2 regions of the Clostridium fermenticellae genome follow, and region 1 is predicted to be linked to the other one. Evidence: riboswitches for the same ligand, from Rfam matches in the RefSeq annotation. Region 1 holds a riboswitch; the other holds the start of a gene.
What was found. A riboswitch is a leader RNA that binds a small molecule or an ion and turns the genes downstream of it on or off. The one in region 1 is predicted to bind ZMP and ZTP.
Positions count from the first base shown of each region.

Region 1 (10,470 bases):
GTTTCATAGCTGAAAAAGTTACAGATAAGGAAATCATACCATGGGAAGGAGGTCACTGTATAACTCATGCCAGGATAACCATAGGAGATGTCAAAAAAGCAAAAAGCGATCATCCTAAAGCTGAAATGTTGGTGCACCCTGAAGTTTCAAAAGTAATAAGAGACAATGCTGACTTTGTAGGAAGTACATCACAGATAATTAACTATGCAAAAAATTCCCAAAATAGTGAATTTATCATAGGTACTGAAATGGGAGTGCTGCACAAAATGAAAAATGATAACCCTAAAAAGAAATTTCATTTATTAAGTTCAAAACTTGTATGTCAGAACATGAAAATGACTACACTTAAAGAAGTTCATAGTTCTCTTTTAAATACGGAACATGAAATATTTGTTCCCGAGGAAATTAGATTAAAAGCGCTTAACTCTCTTGAGAAAATGCTTGAGATTAGATAAATTAATGATGGTTGGTGGTATAAAGTGAAGAGAAGATATCTAATAAATTACAATGATTTCTGTGACACCAAAAATTTTGATGTAGTTATAATTGGAGCAGGAATAGGTGGCATCTATACAGCTTTGATGCTTCCCAAAAATTTAAAAATAGCTATTCTAAGTAAAAAGAACATATATGATTGTGACTCATATCTTGCCCAAGGAGGAATAGCAGCAAGCATAGATGATGATAACAGAAAGCTGCATGTAGATGATACTATGAATGCAGGCTGCTATGTAAATAATATCGATGCAGTAAACACACTTGTGTATGAATCTAGCGATGCTATAGACAGTCTTATAGATCTTGGAGTTAATTTTGATAAAGATGAAAATGGCAATTTTTACAGATCATTTGAAGGAAATCATTCTATCCCTAGAATCTTGCACGTACATGGTGATTCTACTGGAAAAGGCATAATGGAGATTTTGATAAAAAGAGCTAAAATTGCTCCAAATATAGTGATAATGTCAAATATATTTGCTTTAGATATTGTAGACAGCAAAAATATTTATACCGGAATAACTGCATTTTACAATGATAAACTCATCTATCTAAAATCAAAATGCTGCATTATCGCATCAGGTGGAATAGGTCAATTATTTTCAAAAACTACAAATGCAGACATACTTACAGGTGATGGAATTGCAATGGCAATAAGAGCAGATGTAAATTTAGCTGATATGGAGTACATTCAATTTCACCCTACTGCCTTATATTCTAAAGAAAATAATTTTAAAAAAATGTTTCTCATATCTGAAGCAGTAAGAGGCGAAGGTGCCATACTTAGAAATAAATCCGGCAGCAGATTTATGGAGGAGTATGACAAGAGGATGGAACTTGCACCTAGAGATATTGTAGCAAGAGCTATCAGTGATCAAATGAAAAAAAACTACTCAGATTATGTTTATTTGGATGCAACTATGTATGATAAAAATTTTTTAAAAAATCGATTCAATAAAATTTATACAGAGTGTGAAAATAATAATATAGAAATCTATAAGGACTATATACCCGTGACTCCTGCCCAGCATTATTTTATGGGTGGAATTAAAGTCGACTTGTTTGGAAGAACAAGCATGAAAAATCTATATGCTGTTGGAGAGTGTTCCTGTACTGGAGTTCATGGAGCAAACAGACTTGCAAGTAACTCCCTAATGGAAGCTGTTGTATTTGGAAAACAAATTGCCAATGATATTAAATACAGAATTAAAGATATAAAAAATATACATGAACACGTTAGTGGGAATATTAATTTTGAATTTGAAGAAGGAAATTTTAGTCTTTTAAAGTTAAAAAACGATTTAAAAGTAATTATGGAAAATAATGTTGGTATAGTCAGAACAGTTGAAAATGTTAAATTTGCATCAAGAGTTGTGAGAGAAGTTCTATCTAAACTTGAAAATATGAATTTTAGAAATGTAGAAGGAGTAGAAGTTTATAATATGTATGAGGTTTCTAAAAACATTATTGATGCTGTTTTAGAATCTGATTCTTCGCTCGGAAGCAATTACATTGAAGACTACTCTAAAAACAAATTAGTTTTGAGGTGATGTTGATTGAATTATTTGATAGTAGATAAATTAATTAAAAATGCGCTTATGGAAGATATCAATTATGGTGATATAACCACAGATACTTTATTTTCTGGTAACGAAATTTCAAAGGGGAGACTTATTGCAAAAGAATCTGGTGTAATTGCCGGAATTAATGTTGCAAAAAGTGTTTTTGAAACTTTAGATAAGAGCATAGAGTTTAAAGTACTTATAAACGATGGTCTAAATATTCAAAAAGGTAACATTATTGCAGAATTAGAGGGGCCATCCAAATCAATATTAAAAGCAGAAAGAGTTGCCTTGAACATACTTCAAAGGATGTCTGGAATTGCAACTAAAACGAGTAAAATTGTAAATTTAGTAAAGGATTATGATATTAAAATAGTGGACACTCGAAAAACTCTTCCTGGTTTTAGAATGTTAGATAAGTATTCTGTAACAGTTGGGGGAGGTTACAATCACAGATTGAATTTATCTGATTTTGTAATGATTAAGGACAACCATATACAGGCAGTTGGTTCTATAACTGAAGCTGTTAAAAGAATAAATGACAAAGTTAGCTTTACAACTAAAGTTGAAGTCGAAGTTGAAAACTTAGACCAGCTAAGAGAAGCAATGAAAACTAAAGTTGATGTAATCATGCTTGATAATATGGATATTGAAACTATGAAAGAAGCAGTAAAACTTGCTCACGGGAAATTTATTTTAGAAGCTTCAGGAAATATTACAGAAGAAAATATAAGAAACATTGCCGCAACCGGCGTTGATATAATATCACTTGGAGCTCTTACCCACTCTGTAAATGCACTTGACATAAGTTTAAAATTTTAGACACTAAAATGTGCTATGTTAATTAAAAACTTATTGATTAACATAGCATATATGTCTTTCTGTCATTCATGGAGTGACAAACTTTTAAAGATTAACCTTCTCATAAAATTAATCATAATATAATACTGTAATTAATTTTATGGAGAAATTATAAGTATATGAAACATTTATCCTATTCCAGGGAAAGAGCGGTTAATTATGCTATTAACTTCGCTGCAATTCCAAATCCCAATTTTAAATACTTTATACCATATGGTGATAATGGAGGTGATTGTACCAATTTTACATCCCAGTGTTTAAATGCTGGTGGTGCTCCAATGATATTTTCCGGTAATAATCAATGGTGGTATTACAATAAAAACTCCAAAAATAATTCACTTGACAAATGGTCCGTTTCATGGGCAGTCGCAAATTCACTTTATTGGTACCTAAAAAATAATTATGTAAAAAATTTATATGGAATTAAAGGAAAAGAAGTTTCTGATATCAAAACCCTTGAGATTGGTGATATAATATTTTTTAAAGATTCACAAGGAAATATATCTCATTCTGCTATCATAACTTCTTTTGACGATTATGGTATTCCGCTTATAGCCCAGCATACACCAAACGTTTTAAATATCCCTTATATGAAAAAGTGGGCAGTGGAAACATTTTTTATAAAAATTATTCTTTAGATACCGTATACAATATATAAGAGTTAATTAATTTTAAATTGACTTATCTCATCTTTAAGTTCCTCTGCTAAAGTTTTAAGCTGCTCCGAATGTCTTGTAAATTCCTGCATAGTTGCAGATATTTCTTCGCTGGATGCAGTAACTTCTTCGGAAGCCGAGGCTGTTTCTTCAGATATGGATGAGATATCTTCAATTTCAGCTAATGTAGATTGTTTATTATCATTCACATCAATAATGGATTTCTTTACAGAATCAACTCTACCTATCATTATTTCAATTGATTTAAGTATCTCATTAAATATCTCCTGGGTTTTATTTACTGCCTTATACTGTTCATTTACCGCTATTTCAGTTGAATTAATGGCATCTACAGCTGTTTCAGATTTTTTCTGTATAGCTGCTATAATATCCTTTATTTCCTTTGCAGAGTTTTGAGACTGCTCGGCAAGAACTCTTATTTCTTCTGCTACTACAGCAAATCCTTTTCCTGCTTCACCGGCACGTGCAGATTCTATACCCGCATTCAGAGATAATAAATTCGTTTGTTCCGTTATATCAGTTATCGTTTCTGATATAACATTTATTTGTTTAGCACTTTCGTTCATATCAAAAATTACTTTATTGACTGCATTAGTGGATTCTTTGGTTCCATTGGATTTTTCTATCAAAGTGTCTATCATAGAAAGACCTGTTGATCCAAGTTCTTTGGTATCCCTTGAAATTTTATCAATTTCGTTTGAATTATTACTTATCTCATCCAGTTTATTTGACAGTGAATTCATTTCAGCTGCACCTGTCTGGGCATTCTCCGCCTGCTTAGTTGCACCCATAGAAACTTCTTCTATAGCTTTTGATACTTCAGTTACAGATGAGGTTACTTCGCCGGACATATTTGCCAGGCTTAAAGAAGTTTGCAATACTGTTTCTGAAGATTTTGTGACATTGTTCATAAGATCAGATACATTTTTAAGCATAGTATTAAATGATTCAGACAGATCTTTAAATTCATCTTTTGTTGAAGCAGTTACTGATACTGTCAAATCTCCCTTTGAAGCTTTGGAGAATGCTTTTTTAAAGTTATTTATATTATCAGATATACCTTTACTTAATGTAAAAGATAAAGCTGCTGCAGCCAGTGCCATTATTAATATCATTAATAAAGTTATCTGCAATATGGACTTTGTATCTTTGGAAAGTTCACTATCATTTAAAGTGGCGATTACTTTCCACCCGGTTAATTTATTTGTTGTAAATGCTCCAAACTTTTTTACGCCATTATAAGTATAATTGACAAATCCGCTGTCCTCTGATTTTGCCTTACTCCAGAAAGTCAATTTTGAGGATATATTAGTATTAATAAGATTTTTTTCTGGACTGGCTATTGCTTTACCCGTAGAATCAACAAGAAAAACAGATCCTGAATTGCCAACTTTTTTTGATGAAATTTCTTGCGATAACGTTTTTAGAGAACAGTCTAGTGCCAGAACACCTACAACCTGTCCATCTTTTTCTACCGTCTGTGAAAGCGTAATTATATTATTTTTTGTTGCAGCATCTATGTATGGCGGACTTATAATAACTTTACCTTTATTTTTTAATGCGTCTTTATACCAGTCTCGTGTAGTTGCATCAAATCCATCTGGGTGTGCATAAGGATATGATCCAAATTTGTGAGAGGCAGTTCCGTAATAAACTTGAAAAGTATCTTTGTCGCTTTCTTTCATATTTTTTAATGCATAAGACAAGGCATCATTGTCATTACTAGTATCATAATTTATAATACCGGGATTTGCAGCCGATATGGAAACTAATTTTGAAAAAATATCTAAGTAATTGGACAAACCATCATCTATTTCATCAATTGTTTGGGTAGTTGTAAGTATTAATTTCTGATTAAGTATTGATTTTGACTTAGAGTATGATATAAATCCGGATATTAGTAATGGGATTACACAAATTAGTATTAAACTTATGACTAATTTAGTACGAATACTATTTAATTTAGAATTTTTAAAATCCATTTTAATTTACTCCCCCTGTTATTTCTTAATATACCATTATAATAAATCATAAATTTACACAAATCAACATATTTTAGCAATTTTATAAAAATATCTAATATTAAATAATAAAGCATATTAAATATTAGAAAATTATAAATAGATTTGATGAAGTTATTCCAGCTTCCTTGACAAAAGGTTACAAAACGCTTATTATTTATCCTAGAAGTCATATGACTGACGGATGTGGAGTACCACAAGGGAGTATGACAGAAAAAGCCGACCGTCTGGGCAACCGCCTGGATAGTTGGCTTTTTTACACTATATAACAGGAAGAAGGAATTTCGTCAGCTATCATTTGATTTCGTATCACATTACAAATAATAAAAATGGCAGAGTAGATAATTGTGGGTTATGTGCCCGAGAAACGGGGAGTTGATCTCGGGACGGAAACATTTCGTTAACATAAACCAATACGAAAGTTACCGTACAATTATCGCATCCCGCTGCTGCATATAGGAAATTCCTCCTTTATGTGGCATTGAATCTTGCCATATTCAAGGAGGTTTTTACATGTTAAAAAGCAACACTTATTCAATCTTCACGCCAAAATACTGGATTGCAGCTTGTTCCGAGTTTCGAAACCTGCGCTCACTTGTTTTCGCTGGATTGACCATAGCTCTCAGTACAATCCTGAGCTCGCTTTATATCCCGGTGGGTATAAATCTTCGCATTACCACCGTTTTTTTAGCGCTTGCTCTCGGATCTATGATTTTCGGCCCTGTTATCGGTTTATCCGCTGGATTGGCATATGATTTAATCGGCTACTTGCTTATTCCTACCACTGTTTTTTTCCCGGGGTATACTTTATCATCCATGCTTGAATTCTTTATTTACGGGATATTTCTCTACAGGTGCAAAATTTCAGTATTACGGGTATTTCTTTGCAAGTTTATCATTGATTTTGGCATTCACGTCGGATTAGGATGTATTTGGAGCAGTATGCTATTTGGAAAAGGATATTACTACTTTTTTATAAAGAGTCTGATAAAGAATACAATCATGCTCCCAATTGAAGTAATAATGCTTATTGTACTGCTGCAGATCTTCCTTCCTGTCCTTGCGCATCAAGGCATCATTCCAGAGCAAAAAAATAAATACATACCGCTGGTTTAATCTTTTCGTTTCTATATGGTTTCGAAGGAAGAACCTTTTTAAGCAAAGAAGACCTTGAAATTTTCTCTATGACTTGATGAAATTGTGGCAGCTGCTTTGAGCCTTGTTAAACTTCTAAGCTAAACCTCTGGGGTTATTAATTTCTGCTTGACTAACTTAAACTCATATGATATTATATATACGTTCCTTGCCGAAGTGGTGGAATTGGCAGACGCAACGGACTCAAAATCCGTCGTTGGTAACAACATGCGGGTTCAAGTCCCGCCTTCGGCACCAAGTTATATCAACGGTTAAAGGCTCTTTGGATGAATAATCCAAAGAGTCTTTTTCATGCATTTGCTAACATTTTGCTAACATACAAATTAGGCCTTATAAGCATTAAATAATATAAAAAATAAAATTTCTCGTGTTTCAAATTCTTAGGAGCTATTATTTTTATATCTTTTAGTTTCAAAAATTCACAGTTTCCATAAGCCTATGAGCCACGCTATATATTAGAACTAACTTGTCACTTTCTATATCGCAAAATACTTTTTTACTTCAAATCTTTTAGAGTGAGCTTTCCAATTAATTCTTATTCCAGCTTTAAATAATACATTATTAGATATTAATCAAAATGAAACCATATAGTAGCTTTAACTCTTCGCTCACTCAGAATAAAAGCTACTATATAGTCGATTAAATATATTGGGCTGCTCCACCCCAAACACAGGTAGCAAATCTCTGCGGGTCTTATAATAGGCTCTCTCTGGTCGCAAAGAAACTTTGAACAAGCTACTATTTTTCTCTCCACTCGCGCTGCAGCTCTGCAAGCCTTAAGTATTCCTTTAGGGTCCTAAGCTGCACTCCTTACGTTCAAAAAAATAGCTAGTTCAAAGTAAAAAAATAGTAAGTTTCTCATCTCTCCAAGAATTTCTCCACATAGATTATTAGGTATTTCTCTTATTACTTCACCCTTCAATACAAAACATTCATGCACTTACTTTTACTTCAATAATTTAATGTATATTTTTGAATACATATTTTGCTTATTTATTCTATTTATTTTTATCCCTAAAATATAAACATCATTATCATATACTATAATAATCATACTGATTCTATATATATCACAACTGCTTAACATCTCTATATTTTTTATGTTTATAGTTTAAAGTGCTTCTGTATTAAATCTAAAAAAAGTGCCTGTTTGCATGAAACTGCGTGGTATTCCTCTTGGGTCTTACTTCTACGCTCAAAGTTTATGTTATTAATAAATTTTCATAAACGTCCACCGCAGCCCTTTAGGGTATACAACCCCAGGGGAATCCACTTTATTCAAGCCCTTATCAGGACATGAACAAAGCTGCTGGAAATTACTATATCAACCTCAATTCAAAATTCATCACTACATAAACCGCATCCTTTTTTAAATGTCAATGCAGCAGAGCTGCGAAGAATGAACACTTTGACATTTAAAATTTTGTGGTGTATTTCTTTTACATGATGATGTGATAGATAGGAAGTAGTTAATAGGCTTTCTTAGCCCTATTGTTCATATACGGATTACTTTATAATTCACAAATATTCTGAACTGAGTATTGTTTTATATCTAATAGGTTTAACATTGGATGCTCCATGATATAATTATCTTTTCATATACTATAAAAGCAAAAATTTCTACTATAACTATTTCTTATATTTATTAACCGTTATTATATAATTTATTAAATTAAAAAAAGGCCAGCACAAGCTGACCTTATTAATATTTACTTTAATTATTCAATTTCTGTGTTCTTTTTATAGTTAAAATATTTTCTGCCCCATGCCAAAGTTATATTAACAAGGGCTATCATTACTGGCACCTCAATAAGTGGAACTATGACTGCAGTAAACGCCTCTTTTGATTCAATTCCAAATACTGCAATAGCAACAGCTATGGCAAGTTCAAAATTATTACTAGCTGCAGTGAAAGAAAGAGTTACTGTTCTGTGATAATCTATTGCTTGACTTATGGCTTATAAAGAAAGATAAAGGATTAAGATAAATTTATCTTATATCATTGTAAAAAATAAAAGCTATCCATTATCTGATGACTTTTATTTTTCCAATCTTACAAATCTACTAATTTAGTTAAATTCCTTAATTCTTATTCTAGAGGGTGATATCCATACATTTCTATTCTTTTTCAGCTTCAATTATAAAAGAAGCTACATAGTCCTCAATGTTTGTATTTGGTGCCCATGATTTAATAATTTGTCTACTGTTATCTTTAGGTATCATTCGTATATCTTTAAATCCTACCTTCTCCAACATATTTTTTAAATCATCAACGTATTCAGCTCCTCCCATACAACCAGATATCATAGCCCAATCCTGTTTTATATTTTCCGGTACTTTAGCTGTAGCAACAACATCTGATATTGATAATCTTCCACCGGATTTTAAAACCCTATAGGCCTCCCTAAATACTTGCTCCTTATCTAAAGATAAGTTAATTACACAGTTTGATATAATAATATCAATTGATGCATCATTAACAGGTAAGTGTTCAATTTCACCTAACCTAAATTCTACATTAGTATACTTACTTTTTTCAGCATTTTTTCTTGATAGTTGAACCATCTCTGGTGTCATATCTACTCCAATTACGTATCCACTTTTTCCTACCTGCCTTCTTGCCAGAAAGCAATCAAATCCTCCCCCACTTCCAAGGTCAAGAACTACTTCTCCTTCTTTAAGTTCTGCAATAGCAATAGGGTTTCCACACCCTAATCCCATATTAGCTTCCTCTGGTACATTGGCAAGATCACTTTCTGTGTAGCCAATTTTACTTGATACCTCCTCAATATACTTTGGATTATAATCTAAAGTATTTTCATTGCCTCCACAACAACCTGATCCACATCCACAACCTTTTGAACCATTTAAAGCAATCTCCCGCATACCTTTTACGTATATGACCTCTTATTTCTTCTTTTTTATTTAACATAGATATACCTCCTTAAAATTTACGAATTGTATTTTTCATATATAAAGACGAAAACAATATAGAATTGGTCGCAAAAAAATCTACAACTTTTTGTTGTAGATTTTAATATCATCTGCAATTATATGAACATATATATTCTTTGTTCTTTTTATAATCTATAATATTTCCATAAGTATCAAGCTTAAATTCACAGCATTCCATCAGTACTTCTTTTAATTTAATTCTAGCTCTTTGAATTCTTGTTTTTGATTCCGACAATGATATATTCAACTTTTCAGCTATTTCTTTATGTTTCATTCTATTAAATTCATATAGCTTTAAAGGTTCTTTATACTTATCAGGTAACTCATCTAGCATAGATTTGATACATTCAGAAATCTCTTTATTCATATTTTCAGTGTCATCTTCAATTCCGTGTACATCTTCTAGTTCATCCAGTTCTAGTGTGCTTTGCTTTCCTCTTCTGTAAAAATCAATTATAGCATTATTGGTAGTTCTATAAAGCCATGCTTTAAGCTTACTTGGATCTTCTAATTGCTCAATGCTCTTATAAACCTTTATGAAAACCTCTTGAAGTATATCTTCTGCAGCATATTCATCTTTCACTTTTGTCTTAATAAAATATAACAGTTCAATTCTGAAGTTCTTCCAAATTGATATTATGTTTTCCTCCATAAATTGCAACAACCTTTCTTACAGCATTTTATGAGCACATAAATAAATTATTTAGACAATTATCTAATTTGTGCTTTATAATTTTTATG
Region 1 is NZ_CP032416.1:2,039,616-2,050,085, forward strand. Features, by position in the region: gene nadA (quinolinate synthase NadA) at 1-455, shown strand, start outside; gene D4Z93_RS09535 (L-aspartate oxidase) at 480-2,048, shown strand; gene nadC (carboxylating nicotinate-nucleotide diphosphorylase) at 2,055-2,882, shown strand; gene D4Z93_RS09545 (amidase domain-containing protein) at 3,041-3,559, shown strand; gene D4Z93_RS09550 (methyl-accepting chemotaxis protein) at 3,583-5,580, opposite strand; ZMP/ZTP riboswitch at 5,783-5,859, shown strand; THF riboswitch at 5,951-6,070, shown strand; gene D4Z93_RS09555 (folate family ECF transporter S component) at 6,133-6,735, shown strand; tRNA gene D4Z93_RS09560 (tRNA-Leu) at 6,925-7,011, shown strand; partial or broken gene D4Z93_RS13495 (arsenic resistance protein) at 8,493-8,748, opposite strand; gene D4Z93_RS09570 (arsenite methyltransferase) at 8,893-9,660, opposite strand; gene sigZ (RNA polymerase sigma factor SigZ) at 9,815-10,381, opposite strand.

Region 2 (10,470 bases), 170 kb from region 1:
AGAGAGAAAAATATATTGGATCTGTTATGCAGGGAAATTATGAACTGCAGTATAATAACTTAATTATGATGAGTTGGATATATGGAGGAGAGCCGACAAAATATTTAAATGTTAATGCCAGCTATGAATATGCAAAAAGTAATGTTCAAAATCTTATAAAAAAGTATATGCTTGATAATAATCATTCATCACTTGTATTGCTTGTACCAGAACCTGAACTTGAGGAAAAAAATCAGATTGAGCTTAAAGAGAAATTAGCTAAATATAAGGAATCTATGTCTGAAAGTCAATTAAAGAACCTGATAAATGACACAAAAAAATTGAGAAAGTGGCAGGAAGCACCGGTATCTAGTAATAAATTAAAAACTATACCTTCATTATCACTTTCAGATATAAATAAAAAGGTTAAAGAATATAAAACTATTGAAAAAGATGATGCAGAAGTTAAAATTTTAGAACATCCAATAGATACAAATGGTGTTGATATTATAACCATGTATTTTGATACGACTACAGTTCCTCAGGATAAACTTGGATATATATGTTTATTGAAAAATATCCTGGGGAATATAGGCACAAATAATTATTCAGCGGAAAAATTAGAGGAGCAAAATATGATAAATGGTAATATGGAATTCTACATCAATTGTATTCCTAAAAATGGAGATAATAATTCATACTCACCTAAATTCTCTGCACAAGTATCAACAACAAAAGATAATTTATCATCATCACTTAATTTGTTAAAAGAAATTGTATTAAATTCTAATTTGAATGACAAATATAGATTGAGAGAAGTAATAAAAAATATAAAACTTAGTATTGAGGAATCGATGTTATATTCTGGAGACACAGTTGGGGCTCTAAAGGTACAATCCTATATGTCTGAGTATGGTAAATATAAAAATTATAATAATTATGGTATTTATCCTTTTATATGTGACCTGGATAAAAACTTTGAGAGTAAAAGTGATGAAATTGTTAATAATCTTAAAGAGGTTAAAGAAGAGATATTTAATAAAGATGGAATGATAGTAAGTTTTATCGGAGATGATGATGACTATAAAAGTTTTTCACAGCATAAATTCTATGGAATTTTATCTATATTTTCAGATAGAAAATTACCGACATATAAATATAAATTTAATAATTCAACAATAAACGAAGGAATTATTATACCTTCAAAAGTTCAATATGTATTTAAGGGTGGTGAACTTCAGAAATCCCAGTGTATGCAAAATGGTAAATATGAGGTACTGCAGAACATAATAAATAGTTATCTCTGGGATAATATAAGAATTAAAGGAGGAGCTTATGGAGCTGCATCGAGTATGAATAATGGTACAATATTATTTTATTCATATAGAGATCCTAATTTAAATGAAACTCTGGATGTTTTTGATAAAATACCGAATTACTTAAGAAAATTTAATGTAAGTGACAGGCAGATGAATAATTATATAATAAGTGCGGCTTCAAATATTGACAACAGATATAACTCGGCAAGTTCAGTTATAGGACCTGCAGGAGATGGAATTGTGGCAGATGAATTATATTTAAAAGGAGTAAGTCAAGCAGATCTTCAAAAACAGAGAGATGAATTAATATCCACTAAAAAGGAAGATATAATGGAGTTTGCAGATGTTATAGATAAGATATTAGAACAAAATTATATATGCGCTGTAGGTGAAAGTTCTAAAATAATTGAAAGTAATAGCAAGTTCAATGAGGTGAAGAGATTGCCTGATTTTTCCGTTGACAAAAACGATGAATGGTAATATATTATAAAAAGTATACTCATAAGGTATACTTTTGCAACCATATGTGAGGAGAAAATATATGAGAATAACACAGGAAGCAGACTATGCATTAAGAGTTGTATTGTACTTGACAAAGCTCGGATATGGGAATAGGGCAGATGCATCTAAAATTTCAGATAGTGAAAAAATTCCGTTAAGATTTTTATTAAAACTTCTGAGAAAACTTATAGCTTCAGAAATAATAATATCATATAGAGGAAAAAATGGTGGTTATTCATTAAAAAAATTGCCAAAAAATATTTCAGTTAAAGATGTCATAGAATCAATAGATGGATCCATTAGTTTAAACAGATGTGTCTTTGATCCAGAATATTGTTCGGCTAATAGATCTAAAACATGTGAACTTCATTTGGTTTTGGAAAAAGTAAATAATGAACTCAAAGAAAGACTTGGAAATATTAATTTTGAAGATATAAAAAATGGAATATGTTAGATGCAAAAATCCGTAAAACATCCACCTAAAGTTTCTTAAGGTGGATGATATTTTTTAGATATTTAGTTTTGAGATTACATACTTTTCAAATTCAAGTGAGGCTTCTTTATCCATGTTTTCTACTCCCTCAAGTTTATAACTGATGTTTAAATTTTTGTATTTGTTAAGTCCAAGTGTATGATAGGGCAGAATTTCAAATTTTTGAACTTTAGACAAATCAATGTGTTCTTTTATGAAGCATAATAGCTTATCCATACATTCATAGCTGTCTGTTATGCCAGGTAGTATAACATGTCTTAACCATATTTTGGAATTTGAGTTGTTTAATGCGTCTGCAAAGCTTAAGAATTCATTACTATTTCTTCCGGTTAAAGTCCTGTAGCCATCATCATCTGTACTTTTTATGTCAAGTAAAACAAGATCTGTATACTTTAAAATCTCGTCATACATTCCAATACCAAAGCCAGCTGTATCAATCGCTGTGTGTATATTAGATGCTTTACACAATTTTAAAAATTCAATTAAAAATTCAGGCTGCATGAGAGGTTCACCGCCAGAGCAGGTTACTCCACCGTCAGATTTTTCAAAATAAACTTTAAATCTTTCAATCTTTTTTAAAAGACTATGTGCGGTCATTTGAGTTCCTGAATTTAGTTGCCAGGTTTCAGGGTTATGGCAGAAAGCACACCTAATACTGCAGCCCTGAAAAAATACAACCACGCGTATTCCAGGTCCATCAACTAATCCCATTGTTTCTATAGAATGAATATTTCCCATATAAAATCCTCCCAAATAATTATAAATTAAATTCTCTCGTGGAAGGTTCTGTGTATTACTTCAAGCTGCTGCTCTTTTGTTAATTTTATAAAGTGAACAGCATAACCTGAAACTCTTATTGTAAGCGTTGGATACTTTTCTGGATTTTCTACTGCATCTAATAATGTTTCCTTATTCATTACATTGACATTTAGGTGATGGGCACCCTTATAAAAATATCCATCTAAGATAGCTGAAAGATTATTTATTCTGTTTTCTTTATCTTTTCCAAGTGCAGCTGGTACTATGGAAAAAGTATTGGATACACCATCCTGACATATTGATCGATATGGTATTTTTGCCACGGAATTTAATGATGCAAGGGCTCCATTTTTATCTCTTCCATGCATTGGATTAGCACCTGGAGCAAAAGGTTCTCCATCTTTTCTGCCATCAGGTGTTGTTCCTGTCTTTTTACCATACATTACATTTGATGTAATTGTAAGGGCAGAAAGAGTATGCTCTGCATTTCTGTATGTTTTATTCTTTCTAAGTTCATCTATAAATTTGCTTACTATTTCAACAGCTATATCGTCTACTCTGTCATCATCATTTCCATACTTAGGAAAGTCTCCCTGAACTTCAAAGTCAATTGCAATTCCATCTTCATTTCTTATAGGTTTTACTTTTGCATATTTTATTGCACTTAGTGAATCTGCTGCAACTGAAAGCCCTGCTACGCCGCATGCAAGAAATCTGTGTACGTCTGTATCATGCAGAGCCATGAGTCCTGCTTCATATGCATATTTGTCATGCATATAATGGATTACGTTAAGAGTATTTACATAGAGATTTGCAACATATTTCAGCACTTTGAAGTAGTTATCTTTAACTTCTCTGTAGTTTAAAAATTCTCCATCTAATTTCTTTATGTGAGGAACTACTTTTTCAAATTTTTTCTCATCAATTCCGGCATTTATTGCGTATAGTAATGACTTGGCGAGATTAGATCTTGCACCGAAAAACTGCATTTGTTTGCCTATCTGCATTGCAGATACACAACAGGCTATTCCATAATCGTCACCGTAAATTGGTCTCATTATATCGTCGTTTTCATACTGAATTGCATCAGTTTTTATTGACATTTTTGAACAATAACTTTTAAAGGTTTTAGGCAGATTTTGTGCCCAAAGCACTGTCATATTTGGTTCTGGAGCCGGTCCTAAATTTGTAAGGGTGTGAAGAAATCTAAAAGAGGTTTTTGTAACTAAAGTTCTGCCATCTATCCCCATACCACCTATTGCTTCAGTAACCCAGTTTGGATCTCCGGCAAATAGTTCATTGTATTCAGGAGTTCTAAGGTGTCTTTCAAGCCTTAATTTTATTACGAATTGGTCAATTAACTCCTGTGCCTCACTTTCAGTTATTATTCCAAGCTTTAGATCTTTCTCAATGTAGACATCTAGAAATGTTGAAACTCTTCCAAGGGACATGGCTGCTCCATTATTTTCTTTTATGCCTGCGAGGTATCCTAGATAAGTAAATTGGACAGCTTCTCTTGCATTAGATGCTGGGTCTGAGATATCAATGCCATATTTTTGTGCCATGCTTTTGATTTTCTTTAAAGCTTTAATTTGTTCAGAAACTTCTTCTCTTTGTCTTATTAAATCTTCGAGCATTTCTCCCTTTAATGTTTTTAAATCTCTTTGCTTTTCCTCAATTAAGAAGTCTATTCCATATAGTGCTATTCTTCTAAAGTCACCTATGATTCTGCCCCTTCCATATGCATCGGGAAGGCCTGTTAATAGTCCCACATGTCTTGCTATTCTCATTTCTTCTGTGTAAGCATCAAATACACCTTCATTGTGAGTTTTTCTATAGTTTGAGAATATTTCTTCCATTTCTTTGTCGATTTTGTATCCATAAGCATCAAGAGCTTGTTTTGCCATTCTTATGCCTCCAAATGGATTTACCATTCTTTTTAAAGGTGCATCTGTTTGAAGACCCAATATAGTTTCATTTTTTTTATCTATATATCCAGGGGCAAAGTTGTCTATACCTGATACTGTTTTTGTATCTACATCGAATACTCCACCTTTTTTTATTTCCTCTAGTATTAGGTTTTCACACTTTTGCCATAGACCTTTAGTTTTGGATGAAGCAGGTACCAGGAAATTTTCATCTCCAGTATATGGTGTATAATTCTTCTGTATAAAATTTTGGACATTGACAGATTCTGACCAAATTCCTTGATTAAAATCATTCCATTCTTTTTTCATAAAAGCATCCTCCCTTAAAACTATAGATATTTTTTACTAACATGATTTATAAAATTTGAATATGCATATTTCAAAATGTTGTTTAATATATTAAACAAAAAGACCGCCCGGGCTACTATTGCCCAGGCGGTCGGCTGCTAAAAATCGTACTCCCTGTGGTTATTCCACTTCCGCCGGTTATACGACTTTTTAAAATTCAATTTTAAGTACAAGCTAAAAATATCATAATTTAAAACCAATGTCAATACATAGTTTTAAATTATGATATAATGAAAAAATGTATAATAATTTTTACTTTTCAACTGGAGCAGAGATAGATCATGATATGTTAAAATTGAATAAAAATCTAGAATAAAATAGGTTTTTGAGTAAATGTAGAGACAATGTAAATTAATATTTGAAATATTCAAGATTTTATTTATAAAATTATTGTGATATGATTTCCATATCTTGACTCAATTTCTATAAATTTTAAACCTCTATACTTTTTTAAGATATCACAAAAAAATGAGTAATAACAGGATACTTATTGATGATGTACAAAATATGATATGTATAGGTACTGTTACTGAAGGCAAGGAGGCACTTCAGTATAACAGATAACTTATAAATTATTTTATATAAAGATTTTTATATTTCAATTTTATTAAAAAAATTATCTTACTGAAATTTGGATGCAAAATTTTTCACTTTTATCCATGCTGATTTTGTTTTTTGAAAATCTTCATAATGCTTTTTTACATTAGATGCATATAAATTAAGTTCAGAAAGTATGTTTAAAAATCGTTTGTCCTTAAAGTAATGGCAAATTTTAGGAACAACTTCATAAAGATTTTTTCGTATTATGTCTATAGTAATTTGATAGTTTTCCCTATTTGTAATATAAAGTAAAAGAGGCTTGTATCTTATCCAGCCAATGGAAGCAAGTAAAAATCTTGTTGCAATACTATCTGTATTTGGGATGACAGCGTGCAATTTATTTGGCAGTATACCTTTTAGTATATGCTGGTATTTAGAAAAACCATCATGAAAAGTATAATAGGGTACTTTCTTTACAGTGCATTTACTTAGGCAAGTACTCATAAATGTATCTTCACCTCTAGCGCCTGGTGGATTATAAAAAGGATATAGCTTATCTAATTCTTTTAGATTGAAACATAAATTTGAACCGGAAATAAATTTCATTCCATTTATTGCTTTAACGTTTTCTGTTGAATTTTTATTTATAACTTTAGGATCAGCATATGTAATTCCTCCATTGATCATCTTTTCTTTAATAGAATTCCAATTTATTATATCATTGCTAATTGATTTTATAAATATTTTAAAATCATTTTCTGTAAAGCTGCTGGTGAATTTTATAACTGGGATCGGAGAAATATATCCACACTGATAACCATAGGTTATATTTGAGTTTTTTATACTATTTATATGTGCTGATAATATATCTTGTCCTTTCCAAACTAACTCATTATTTATTTCTATAGGAGCTACAGGATATTCGTCATCGTCAATAAAAATTAAACAGTCCATCTTATACTTTATAGCAAAGTATAAAATTGTATTTCTTTTCATTGCATATCCTTCGCCAAATATAAGATTAGCCTCATCTAATGTTACTATATTATGTTCGGTCAGGTAATTAATTTCTTCTGATATTTTGTACTTGTCTATATAACATATTGAGTTGACTATATCAAGGACATTTTTGTCAGTTATAATATAGTCATTTATGTTTGTCTTTGTATACCCAAGATCAAAATTGACAAATAAATTTACATTAACCTTTTCACAACTAATTTGAGACTCATTTAAACTTTCGATATACGTTTTTACCAGACTTTTAAAGCTTTTACGCCCGGTAACAAATCCAATGCCTAAATTAATTTTCATAATCAAGTCCTTCCTTTCAAATAAATATTTATAAATTGTATACAGAATTATAATTTTTTAGAATATTTTAGATTATAGAATGTAGAGCCCTAAACTCCATAATAGAATAAGAAAAATTTGATAAGATTAAATAGTATACTATCTTTATTATATCATATGAGTTTTTACATTCAAATATATCATATGATTTTGCAGAGATTTAGCACCTAAATTCCAGTAAAAATTTTGTTTTTACTGGAATTGTATCCAATTACATTTATTTAAAGGGCTGGTAAGCCCGGAGACCGTTAGGTCGAAAAAATAATTATAATACCTCTTTACCCCGATAAATTTATATAATCAATTTCCAGTTTTAATTTTGAATTATGTCTTTCCAAATATAGGGTTATTCCAATTATTTTCTATAGTAAATCTTTCATCTTTTATATCTTCAATAATATCCATTTGAAGCATATTCTTTTCTCTAAAACCCCTTATACACCTAAAAAAGTATAACTGCATTAAATTAAATGCTATTATTATAAACATTAAAACTGTTTCTACGCCCGTAGGGCTATGAAGAAAACAGTGATCTAAATGCCATTCCGTCTTCAGTTGATGAAATATATTATTTTCAATGTCCCATCTTTTATGCATTATCTTCCACAGGCTTTCTACTGATGTAAATTTATCTGTTGTTATGATCCATCCTTCTTTAATCTCTATTCTGTCTCCAGTATGAATTTCTTCCACAAACCTCAAGAACCTTACTTTTATATCCTTATCAGACATTTCAAAATTATCATCTTCCCATGCCTTAATCTTTGTGTAGATATTTGTATTTTTTCTTACAATCCAGTTCTTATCTGCCTCACGGCATTTAAATAAAGCTAATGCGTCTTTTACAATGTGAAGACGTTCATCTTTTACTCTAACTACAGCATTCATTCCTATAGAGAGTACTTCTTTTATCCATGTAGCATTACAATACAAAGCATCAGCTACAATGATATCCGCAAAGTGATGATATTTTTTATACAGCTTTTTAATTAAACGTTTGCCGGCAGTAATTTCTCCTTCATCTTTACCTGAACTATCTTTTTGGGGTTCAAGCATTTCCTGATCTAAAACAATATGTGGATCACAACCAACCATTGCACAAACTACTGATCTGTGAAAATGATGCGTTATACCATTTTTATCAACCCTTGTAAGGCAGTTGTTACAAGATTTTTTAATACTGTCAAATAGTTCTACACCATCTATGGCAGCTACCTTTAAACCATCTATAGTACCATTTCTAAATACTTTATTCTTCGCAGTAGTTTTTATTATGTGCTTGTTGATATTTTTTAAGCCATCAAGATCAAAATCATTCAAGAAACGCCTAACGGCGTCAATGCGTAGCATTTTAGTATTTTTAGGTAATACCTTTTTAAATTTATTCTTTTCAATCCAATGTTCTAATCTATTGAAACTTCTTATTTGAAGCATGAATCCAAATAATACTACGAAAGCTATTGTTGAAACTTTTGCTGGAGATTTTATTATTTTATTTTTTAAACTATTGATTTTTTCACCTATATCATATACCCTGTTAATATAAGTGAGTAGCTGTTTCAAATAACTTTTACTCATTTTATCAGCATCCTTTTATTTTTAGTTTTTAGCAAAACCATTATAAAAAGGATGCTTTTATTATGCAAATTTTTTCCGTATAATTTCCAGTAAAAATCGGAATCTATTAATTCTACTGTAAATATTCATAAGGCTTTATAATTCAAAGGACTATTGTCCTAAAAATTTTTTAAGTGCTAAACTTCTGTGATTTTGTGATTTCCGGTTTACAGAAATTATATATTCATTTGTATTATGTAGATAGGTTTATTTTATATGAATTTTAGTTTATATTTATTTTTGTTAGGTCATTCTATTTTTATGTGTGGTAAAATTATTTAAATGGATATTTAAGGAGGAGTAAGAATGCCCAGACCAACTAAGTTTAGAAGAGTTGAATTTTTACCAAAGTATAATTATTTTATTCCTTTAGGAAAGAAAAAGTGTGAGCTTGAGGAAGTTGTCTTAAAGATAGAAGAGCTTGAGGCTATCAGACTTAAAGATATAGAGGAATTAAAACAGGAAGAGTGTGCAGAAAAGATGCATGTATCAAGGCAAACATTTCAAAATATTATAGATGATGCAAGAAAAAAGGTTGCAATAGCATTAACTCAAGGTAAGGCTATTAAGATTGCAGGGGGAAACTATACAACTAATTTCTGTAAGTTTAAGTGTGTGAACTGCGGCAAGGTTTATGAAATAAATTGTGAACATGATAAAGCTAGCTGTCCTAAATGTGGTTCTAAAAATGTTATGTGTGGTAAAAAGGCTGAATTTTGCAGTAAACGGTGCAAAGGTAAAAATAATTGGTAAGAACTTTGTATAACTTTCATAAACTGCATAATTATAACTTTTATGATTTTAGGCTTTATAGAGTGACAACTTATATGATAAAATGTTAAGTAATATGTTAAAAGTAAGGAGGATAGGTATTGAAGAAAGATATTAAACAAACCATAAAAACATTATCTATAGCAGTATTTATTTTAGGTATTTATTCTGCCGGAAGTATTCCTTTTAATAAATATATTCCAGAAAATAAAGTTTACGCCGAAAATAAAGCTGCTCAATCAATTGAGACAAAGGTTAATGGATCTGCTGATATACTATATACACCTTCGGGGTCAAGTAAAACTGTAAAGTGGGTAAAGGATAGTTTAGTAACATTATTAAATAAAGAAGGAAATTGTTATTATATTGAGTATAATAGTAATAAGGGAAAAATCAGGGGATATATAGATCAAAACTATGTATCTTTAAATTCTAGTGATGCAGTAACAACAGTTGATTATAGTCAAAGTTTACAGGTAGGATGTTCCTCTAGTGGGACTAAAGTATATTCTGGGCCTGGAGATGATTATGAAAATAACGATAAAATAAATAATAAGACAGTAAAGGTTTTATCTAAACAGGGTGATTGGTATTTTATCGAATATACATATAATTCTGGTGGACTGAGGAGAGGATATGTTAAATTAGAAGATATTACACTTGGTTCATCGTCTAAAAATTCACAAACCAATGTTAAAGCTCCAGATGATACATCAGATTTAAATGTAAATATAAAAAGATTTCTTGATACAGCACGTTCGGAAATAGGAGCATTAGCAAGCGGGAATGATGGAAATACAGTTAAATATGGAGAATGGTATGGAACAAATAATATTCCATGGTCTTCAACTTTTATTAGTTG
Region 2 is NZ_CP032416.1:2,209,587-2,220,056, reverse strand. Features, by position in the region: gene D4Z93_RS10315 (insulinase family protein) at 1-1,778, shown strand, start outside; gene D4Z93_RS10310 (RrF2 family transcriptional regulator) at 1,840-2,253, shown strand; gene pflA (pyruvate formate-lyase-activating protein) at 2,308-3,030, opposite strand; gene pflB (formate C-acetyltransferase) at 3,057-5,288, opposite strand; ZMP/ZTP riboswitch at 5,402-5,479, opposite strand; gene D4Z93_RS10295 (hypothetical protein) at 5,949-7,181, opposite strand; gene D4Z93_RS13510 (transposase) at 7,545-8,798, opposite strand; gene D4Z93_RS10285 (DUF134 domain-containing protein) at 9,144-9,590, shown strand; gene D4Z93_RS10280 (SH3 domain-containing protein) at 9,710-10,470, shown strand, end outside.
Region 2: it holds a riboswitch for ZMP and ZTP, as region 1 does, so the genes downstream of both, pflB (formate C-acetyltransferase) here and D4Z93_RS09555 (folate family ECF transporter S component) in region 1, are expected to answer to the same signal.